4 regions of the Bradyrhizobium sp. 186 genome follow, and region 2 is predicted to be linked to each of the others. Evidence: predicted binding sites of a transcription regulator. Region 2 holds the regulator's gene; each other region holds the start of a gene.
The links. Region 2 encodes LexA, which represses DNA repair genes until DNA is damaged. Its sites were predicted from a motif close to TGTTCNNNNTGTGTTCNG; they were not measured.
Positions count from the first base shown of each region.

Region 1: the regulator LexA is predicted to act here: its motif matches at 1,568-1,585, upstream of IVB18_RS26085 (single-stranded DNA-binding protein).
Region 3: the regulator LexA is predicted to act here: its motif matches at 1,132-1,149, upstream of IVB18_RS49640 (YifB family Mg chelatase-like AAA ATPase).
Region 4: the regulator LexA is predicted to act here: its motif matches at 1,039-1,056, upstream of recA (recombinase RecA).

Region 1 is NZ_CP082164.1:5,439,862-5,442,061, forward strand. Features, by position in the region: gene gyrA (DNA gyrase subunit A) at 1-569, opposite strand, end outside; gene IVB18_RS26085 (single-stranded DNA-binding protein) at 920-1,414, opposite strand; partial or broken gene IVB18_RS26090 (outer membrane beta-barrel protein) at 1,864-2,200, shown strand, end outside.
Region 2 is NZ_CP082164.1:5,689,755-5,691,954, reverse strand. Features, by position in the region: gene IVB18_RS27355 (hypothetical protein) at 1-314, opposite strand, end outside; gene IVB18_RS27350 (hypothetical protein) at 506-706, opposite strand; gene lexA (transcriptional repressor LexA) at 878-1,573, opposite strand; gene glp (gephyrin-like molybdotransferase Glp) at 1,749-2,200, opposite strand, start outside.
Region 3 is NZ_CP082164.1:10,383,773-10,385,972, forward strand. Features, by position in the region: gene IVB18_RS49630 (tetratricopeptide repeat protein) at 1-599, opposite strand, end outside; gene IVB18_RS49635 (PilZ domain-containing protein) at 736-981, opposite strand; gene IVB18_RS49640 (YifB family Mg chelatase-like AAA ATPase) at 1,208-2,200, shown strand, end outside.
Region 4 is NZ_CP082164.1:6,946,415-6,948,614, forward strand. Features, by position in the region: gene recA (recombinase RecA) at 1-946, opposite strand, end outside; gene IVB18_RS33620 (IS630 family transposase) at 1,148-2,200, opposite strand, start outside.

The sequences.
Region 1 (2,200 bases), 250 kb from region 2:
GTGGCCATGCCGACGGCGATGCCGCCGGCGCCGTTGACCAGGAGATTGGGGAATTTGGCCGGAAGAACCGACGGCTCTGTCTCGTTGTTGTCGTAGTTCGGCTGGAAATCGACGGTGTCCTTGTCGATATCGGCCAGCAGGGCCAGCGCCGACTTGGTCAGTCGCGCTTCGGTATAACGATAAGCGGCAGGCGGATCGCCATCGACCGAGCCGAAATTGCCCTGACCGTCGATCAACGGCACGCGCATCGAGAAGTCCTGCGCCATGCGGACCATGGCGTCGTAGATCGATTGGTCGCCGTGCGGATGATACTTACCGATGACGTCGCCGACCACGCGGGCGGACTTCACGTACTTCTTGTCGGGCGTGTGGCCCTGCTCGTGCATCGAGTACAGGATGCGGCGGTGCACCGGCTTCAGTCCGTCGCGGGCATCAGGCAACGCACGCGCCACGATCACGCTCATGGCGTAATCGAGGTAGGACTTCTTCATCTCCTCGAAGATCGAGACGGGGCGAATGTCCGAGGGTTGCGCCGGCTGGTCGCCGGGCTTGTTGTCGTCGTCAGCCAAGGGGGAATCCGGTGAGTTTTTATCTGGGAATCATATAGCGCATCGGGCCCCTGATAACCACCCTTGCGGGCTCTCGGGAAGTCCTTTTTCCGCTTATTTTTCCAATAACTTAGGGCCTTACGAGCAGCGCTTGGGAAGGGCCCGGAACAGGCTTTCCAAAACCGCCTGTAACACGTGGAAAACTGTGCGGCGAGTGAGCCCGTTTGCCGTGACGTAATCCGAGCTCAACCCAAACATGAAGCGGGCCCGGAAATCCCGAGCCCTTCCTGCCGACTAGCAAGATTTGCTGACACGACGTGTGAAGCGCCGCCCCATCCAGCCGGCGCGTCCTCGTCGTGCGATCCGCGTTCTCAGAACGGGATATCGTCGTCCATGTCGCTGTTGCGGCCACCGCCGGCGGCGGCAACGGGACGGCGCGGCGCGCTGCTGACGGGACCAGAGGAGCCGAAATCGCCGCCCGGCTCGTCGCCGAAGTTGCCGCCTGCCCCGCCGCTACGGCCATCGAGCATCGTGAGGGTCGAGTTGAAGCCCTGAAGCACCACCTCGGTGGAGTACTTCTCCACACCGCTCTGGTCGGTCCATTTGCGGGTCTGGAGCGCGCCCTCGATGTAAATCTTGGCGCCCTTCTTCAGATACTGCTCGGCAACCTTGCAGAGCCCTTCATTGAAGATCACGACGCGGTGCCATTCGGTCTTTTCCTTACGCTCGCCGGTCGCCTTGTCGCGCCAGGTCTCCGAGGTGGCAATGCTCAAATTCGCAATCGGCCGCCCGTCCTGGGTGCGGCGGATTTCCGGATCCTTGCCGAGATTTCCAACCAGAATGACCTTGTTGACGCTTCCCGCCATCTCCGCTCTCCACTCCGAATGCCACTGAATCTCACAAGGCCGGGCCGCGCGCCCGCGGTCCTCGGCCCCCTGTTGCCGACCCTATACGCTTGCGAGGGCCGATCAGGCCGTTACGCCTCAGGTTATCCCCAAATATAGCATTGACCTGAATTTTGTTCCAGATTTGTTCTTAGGAAGTCCTGCCGCTGAATCTGCGGGCGGGACGCACAAATGCGCAGCGAAAATGCAAGGTGCCCGGTGGAACCTTTTTGGGTTCCCGCAAAGCAGGAAAACTACTTAACATTCATCAAGTTAGAGGCGCCTCCATTGCCCCGCGAGTGTTGCATTTCGGAGACGGACTCTGCCCATTGCTTGGGCTACGGTTGCCTTGGACTTAATTCATATGGGCGTCACGCCTGATCAGCCGCTTCGGGGATAACAAGAAGCGGACGAACCTGGGGAGACTGGCAATGAATAAGCTTTTATTTGGTGCAATCGGTGCAGTGGCGTTGGGCCTGTCGGCTCCCGCAAGCGCGGCGGATATGGCGGCGCGTCCCTACACGAAGGCTCCGGCGCCGATGGTCGCGACCATCTATGACTGGAGCGGCTTCTACATCGGCATCAACGGCGGCGGCGGGTCGAGCCACAAGTGCTGGGACTTCGTTGCGCCGGTGACCGGCGTTCTGGTAGGCGAAGGCTGTCACAACGCGACAGGCGGCACTGTCGGCGGCCAGATCGGCTATCGCTGGCAGTCGGCTAACTGGGTGTTCGGCCTCGAAGGCCAAGGCAACTGGGCCGACTTCCGGG
Region 2 (2,200 bases):
ACGAGCTGCGTCACCAGCACGTATTTGCCGTCGGGGAATTCGATCGCGTCGTGATGGCGATCGGGAATGTGCGGATCGGTTTTGCCGAATTTTCCGACACGGGAGTTGATGGTGCGGGTCCAGATCCAGCGATTGTCGTAGCGGACGTTGTCGGCGAAGGCGAGCTCCGTTCCCGGCAGCAGGCAGACCGCGACGGACATGTCGGCTTCGGAGGCGAAGCCGCGCGTCGAGGTGCCGCGGAAGTTTGTCGTGACGATCGTCTCGCCGACTTCGGCGGGACGCGTCGCGACGGCATGCAGGCTGTAGTCACACATCGGGCGCTCCTCATTCAGGATAGCAACCCGCGCCTCTCTCGGAGGCGCAGGCCTCTATCAGAGTGGAAACTGTGATCTTATGCTTGTTTGTGGGCAAATCTGCGGCTCACATCCGTAGAGCGCGATCACATTATCTTTTTCAAATGCGCTGGGAACAAAGTCTGCTCCAGTGCATTTAGCAAGCCTCGACGTCAGCGGCCGGCAGGCGCGGACCAGCCCGAATATTGCCAAGCCGGTTGCGACGGCTGCTCGACGGCGTTGCGGGCATTGCGGAATTGCTCGCTGACCGCCGCCTCCTTGCGGACATGATGACGCGACTGTGCGGCGAGGGCTTGCGACGCTGATGCTGCGATCAGCGCCACGGTGATTGTGCTTAAAGCGATCTTGCGCATGGTTGTCTCCTCGGTCTCTCAAGGCCGCGAAGCAGTGGGCGCTTCGTGCGGCGTGCCGAGGATGTAGCGCCGGAGGGGTGGCCGGATAATCTGTGCAGAACCAGAAAGACTATCCAGCCGGAGCGGACAATCCGTCCGCTCCAATGTGTATCGAATGACCGCCGGATAGGCTCAGTACTTCCGGTACAGCCCGATCAGCTTGCCCTGAATTTTCACCCGGTTCGGCGGCAGGATGCGCACCTCATAGGAGGCATTGGCGGGCTCGAGGGCGATCGAGGCGCCGCGGCGGCGGAAGCGCTTCAGCGTTGCTTCCTCGTCGTCGATCAGCGCCACGACGATGTCGCCGGTATCGGCGCTCTCGTTGCGCTGGATCAGCGCCATGTCGCCGTCGAGGATGCCGGCCTCGACCATCGAATCGCCGCGCACTTCGAGCGCGTAGTGCTCGCCAGAGCCGAGCATGTCCGGCGGTACGCTGATGGTGTGGCTACGGGTCTGCAAGGCCTCGATCGGCGTACCGGCCGCGATGCGGCCCATCACCGGCACCGCGACGGGGCGCTCGCCGTCGTCCGCCGGCGCGCTGGAGCGCACCTTGCCGAGATTGCCCTCGATGACGCTCGGCGTGAAGCCGCGGCGGCTACCGGCGGCGGCCTGGAGCTCGGGCAGCTTGATCACCTCGATGGCGCGGGCCCGGTTGGGCAGGCGCCGGATGAAGCCGCGCTCCTCGAGCGCGGTGATCAGGCGATGGATGCCCGATTTCGAGCGCAGGTCGAGCGCGTCCTTCATCTCGTCGAAGGAGGGCGGCACGCCGCTTTCCTTCAGACGTTCGCTGATGAACCGCAGAAGCTCGTATTGTTTGCGCGTTAACATCTTGACCAAATCCCCCGGTTGATGTCGTTCGATTCCGAGACGGTGAATTCAGCGGCGAACCGCCAGATGCTCGAAACAAATCATGAACGGACACTATATGTTCGATATGTGTTCCGCAACTGCTTAATTTACCGTGAACGCGACGAACTTCGCGGAACGCGTGTGGTCGACGCATTCAGACCGGCAGTCGCAGCACCTCGCAGGGCATGCCCGCCTCGGCCTTCGGCGCGAATGGTGCGCGCACGAGAAGTGCCTGTGCCGCAGCAAGATTCGCAAGCAGCGAAGAATCCTGATGGTTGACGGGAAGGGCCACCAGGGTGCCGTCCTCGCGCAGCTCCAGGCGCGCGCGAAGATAGTCCTCGCGCTGATCATTGGCACCGACATCGCGGCCGAGCACGGCGCGCTCGCGGCGGTGATGAATCACCTCGCGGCCCGACAGCGCGCGAATCAGCGGCACCATGAACAGGAAGCCGCAAACATAGGACGATACCGGATTGCCGGGCAGGCCGATCACGCGCATCGCGCCGAGACGCCCGTGCATCATGGGCTTGCCCGGTCGCATCGCGATCTTCCAGAACGCCATCGAAATGCCCTCGGCGTTGAGCGCCGGCCGGACCAGGTCGTGGT
Region 3 (2,200 bases), 4.7 Mb from region 2:
CGTTCATGCGCGCGGCGCAGCGTCTCCTCGGCCCTGGGCAGATTGTTCTGGAGCATGTAGGACAGGCCGAGGTTGGACAGCACCGACGGCTCGTCGGGCACGATCTTGAGCGCGGTGGCGTAATATTGCTGCGCTTCCTCGTTGCGGCCGAGCTGGTCGAGCGCCGCGCCCTGCGCCGACAGGATGTGCCAGTCGGGATCCTCCGGGGTGTGCGCGCGGCTCAAGACATCGAAAGCCTGCTGGAAATTGCCGCTGTCGGCGAGCGCGCGGCCATAGCCGGCGAGCAGCGCCTTGTTGCTGGGATGGCCGAGCACGGCTTGCTCCAGCACCGCGACCGCCTGCGCACGCTGGCCAGTGTCACGCAGCGCCTTGCCGTATTCGAGTGCGACGTTGGGATCGCTCGGCTTGGCGCGATAGCGCTCGCGCAGGCCGTCCATGTCCGGCTTCGCATCCGGCTTGCTCGCCGCTTCCGACTTGCCGCCGAGCGCACCGGTCACGTCCTCCAGGCTCGTGGTCTGGCAACCGCCGAGGACGAGCACCAGGAGTGCGGGAAGCAGAAATCTCGCCGGGGGAGAGGCGCGGGACGAACGCTTGGACATACTCTGATCACTCGGCGACTGATCAGAGATGCTTACCGATTAACGCTAAATTCCCGTTAAGGAAGCGCGCGCGTCAACTCTATTGTTGCATGATCCATTCGGAAAACCGCTACGCACTTCTCCGGATCATGCTCCTCTAGTCCGTGAATTCAGCGCCGAATTCGCAGCCGATGCGCCAGCGCAGGCGGCACTGACGGGAATAGTCGGGCGCGAAAATGATCGTGAACTGCGGCGGCAATTCGAGAAATTCCGCCACCACTTTCACGCCGCCAGCAGAGATGTCCGTGATCGTGCAGTCCCTCGGCAGCGAGCCGGCGCCAAAGTGGATCTTGGCGAGCCGAGTGCACACGCGACGTTCGCTTCTGCGGCGATTTGCAAGCATTTTGATTGTTCACTTGTTAGATCACGGCCCATCCCGCACCTCTACGAGTACCGAACATTCGTTGGAATGTGCTGAGCAGAGCCCGTCGCATTCGAGGCGTAGTGTCGGCGCCGCGTTTACGACCGGTTAGGGCTTCGACAGCCCGCAGCCCGTTCCCGTATTGTTCTTGCCATGACTAGTCGCCTCTGCTACCCTTGATTGCGCAAGAGGGCAGGCTGGTTCGGGCATGGTTCAGCGGGTTTCTACCGTCGCCTTTGAGGGGATCGAGGCTCGCGCGGTCGACGTGCAGGTGCAGGTCGCGCCGGGCCTGCCGGCCTTTGCCATCGTCGGTCTTCCGGACAAGGCGGTGTCGGAGGCGCGCGAGCGGGTCCGCTCGGCGTTGATCGCCTCGGGCCTGGCGCTGCCGGCGCGGCGGATCATCGTCAACCTGGCGCCTGCCGATCTGCCCAAGGAAGGCAGCCATTACGACCTGCCGATTGCGCTCGGGCTGATGGCGGCGATCGGTGCGATCCCGCCGGATGCGCTGACGGGCTTTACGGTTCTTGGCGAGCTCGGCCTCGACGGCTCGATCGCACCCGTCGCCGGCGTTCTCCCCGCCGCGATCGGCGCCAATACGCGCGAGGAAGGATTGATCTGTCCGGCGGCTTGCGGCTCGGAGGCGGCGTGGGCAAGCCCGGATATCCAGATCATCGCCGCACACTCACTCATTCAGATCGCCAATCACTTCAAAGGGACGCAGCTGCTGTCGCGGCCCACGCCGAAGGTGCATGAGGCCGCGGCCTCTTCGCTCGACCTGCGCGACATCAAGGGCCAGGAGAGCGCCAAGCGGGCGCTAGAGATCGCGGCGTCGGGCGGCCATCACCTCCTGATGATCGGCGCGCCCGGCGCCGGCAAATCGATGCTGGCCGCGCGCCTGCCCTCGATCCTGCCGCCGCTGTCGCCCGGCGAGCTGCTCGAAGTCTCGATGATCGCTTCTGTCGCCGGTGAGATCGAAGGCGGCGCGCTGACGGCGCGGCGGCCATTCCGCTCGCCGCATCATTCCGCCAGCATGGCCGCCCTCACCGGCGGCGGCGCGCGCGCAAAGCCGGGCGAGATCTCGCTTGCGCATCAGGGCGTGCTGTTCCTCGACGAGCTTCCGGAGTTCGATCCGCGCGTGCTGGATTCGCTGCGCCAGCCGCTCGAGAACGGCGAGGTCGCGGTGTCCCGTGCCAATCACCGC
Region 4 (2,200 bases), 1.3 Mb from region 2:
AATTCTCGCGGCCCTGGCCGAGACGCTGGCTGTCATAGGAGAACCAGGCGCCGGACTTCTCGACGATGCCGGCCTTGACGCCGAGATCGAGGATCTCGCCCATCTTGGAGACACCCTCGCCGTACATGATGTCGAACTCGACCTGCTTGAAGGGCGGCGCCAACTTGTTCTTCACCACTTTGACGCGCGTGGTGTTGCCGACCACCTCGTCACGCTCCTTGATCGCGCCGATGCGGCGGATGTCGAGGCGGACAGAGGCGTAGAACTTCAGCGCGTTGCCGCCGGTGGTGGTTTCCGGCGAGCCGTACATCACGCCGATCTTCATGCGGATCTGATTGATGAAGATCACCATGGTGTTGGACTTGTTGATGGAGGCCGTGAGCTTGCGCAGCGCCTGGCTCATCAGCCGGGCCTGGAGACCCGGCAGCGCATCGCCCATCTCACCCTCGAGCTCGGCCTTTGGCACCAGTGCGGCGACCGAATCGATCACCAGCACGTCGACCGCGCCGGAACGCACCAGGGTGTCGCAGATTTCCAGCGCCTGCTCGCCGGTGTCCGGCTGGGAGATCAGGAGCTCGTCGATGTTGACCCCGAGCTTGCGCGCATAGACCGGGTCGAGCGCATGCTCGGCGTCGATGAAGGCGCAGATGCCGCCCTTCTTCTGCGCTTCGGCCACCGTATGCAGCGCCAGCGTGGTCTTGCCCGAGGATTCCGGCCCGTAGATCTCGACGACCCGCCCCTTCGGCAGGCCGCCGATGCCGAGCGCGATATCCAGCCCCAGCGAGCCCGACGACACCGCCTCGACATCCATCGAGCGATCGTTCTTGCCGAGCTTCATCACCGAGCCCTTGCCGAACTGCCGCTCGATCTGGGAGAGCGCGGCGGCCAGAGCTTTACTCTTGTCCATGGAGGATCCTTCGACGATACGCAGCGCAGTGGTGGACATCGGGTCGTGCTCCTTATGACGAGGATTCGCTAGGGGGACAAACGATTGACGAGGCGGGCCGGCGATAAAACCAATGTACCCCATTTGTTCCAAGTTCGCAATATGTTCTTTTACAGTCCGTATTTGATCCCCAGTGTCCTAAGTTGATTTTGGGAGTGTCCTAGTTTGATTTTGAGGACAGAAGCGAACTAGTACTCGGAATCAGAGCTGAGTGATACGGCGGCCTTTGAAACGGCGTTGACGGACCTTTTTCTTGGTCCAGATGAAGGGCTCGGCTTTGTCATTGTAGGCGTTGACGTAGGCATCGATGTGTTCCTGAAGCTGGTTGAGGCTTGTGAAGGAGGTGCCGCTAAGTGACTGCCCCTGCAAGATCGAGAACCAGACCTCGACCTGATTGAGCCAGGACGCGCTTGTCGGCGTGAAGTGAAATTGCACGTTGGGGTGGGCCTTGAGCCAGGGCTCGTTCTTCTTGTGGGTGTTGAGGTTGTCGAGGATGACGTGAAGCTTTCGGCCCGGAAAGGCCGCGGCGACACTGTTCATGAAGTCGAGAAACTCGACGCGGCGACGGCGTTTTGAATGCGTCGCGATGATCTTTCCGGTGGCGACTTCAAGCGCCGCAAACAGCGTTGTCGTGCCATGCCGCTTGTAATCGTGGCTTTGGCCGGTCAAGGCGCGGCCATTGGGCAACTTCAGGTAACCCTGCGCTCGCTCCAAGGCCTGGATCGAGGGCTTCTCGTCCACGCATAGCACAATGGCCTTCGCGGGCGGGGCGACGTAGAGGCCGACAACATCGGCGGCTTTGGCCGTAAAGTTCGGGTCGTTGCTCTCGCACCAAGACTTGCGAGCCGCGAGGTCAATCTTGTGGCTGCGCAGGAACCGCCAAACATATTGGACGTCAACATCGCCGAGCGCCTCGGCCAGCAGAGGGCCGGTCCAGCGCGCAAACCCTTGCGGGGCCGGCTTATCCAGCAGCTTCAGAATCCGCTTGTCGGTGACCTTCGTATAGATCGGCTGCTTGCCGGGCCGCGGCTTGTCTTGCAGCCCTTCAAGGCCATGATCGGCATAGCGGTGCCGCCAAAGGCTGACAATCCGCGGCTGGACTCCGACTTCTTTGGCGATCGAGCGGGTGCTGCGCCCATCCGCCGCCAACAGAACGATCCGCGCTCGCTTCAAATCGCGCTGCAACGTCACCGGCGAGCTACAACACGCCTCAAGCACCTTGCGATCTTTCCGCGAAAGGTGGACTTCTCTTGC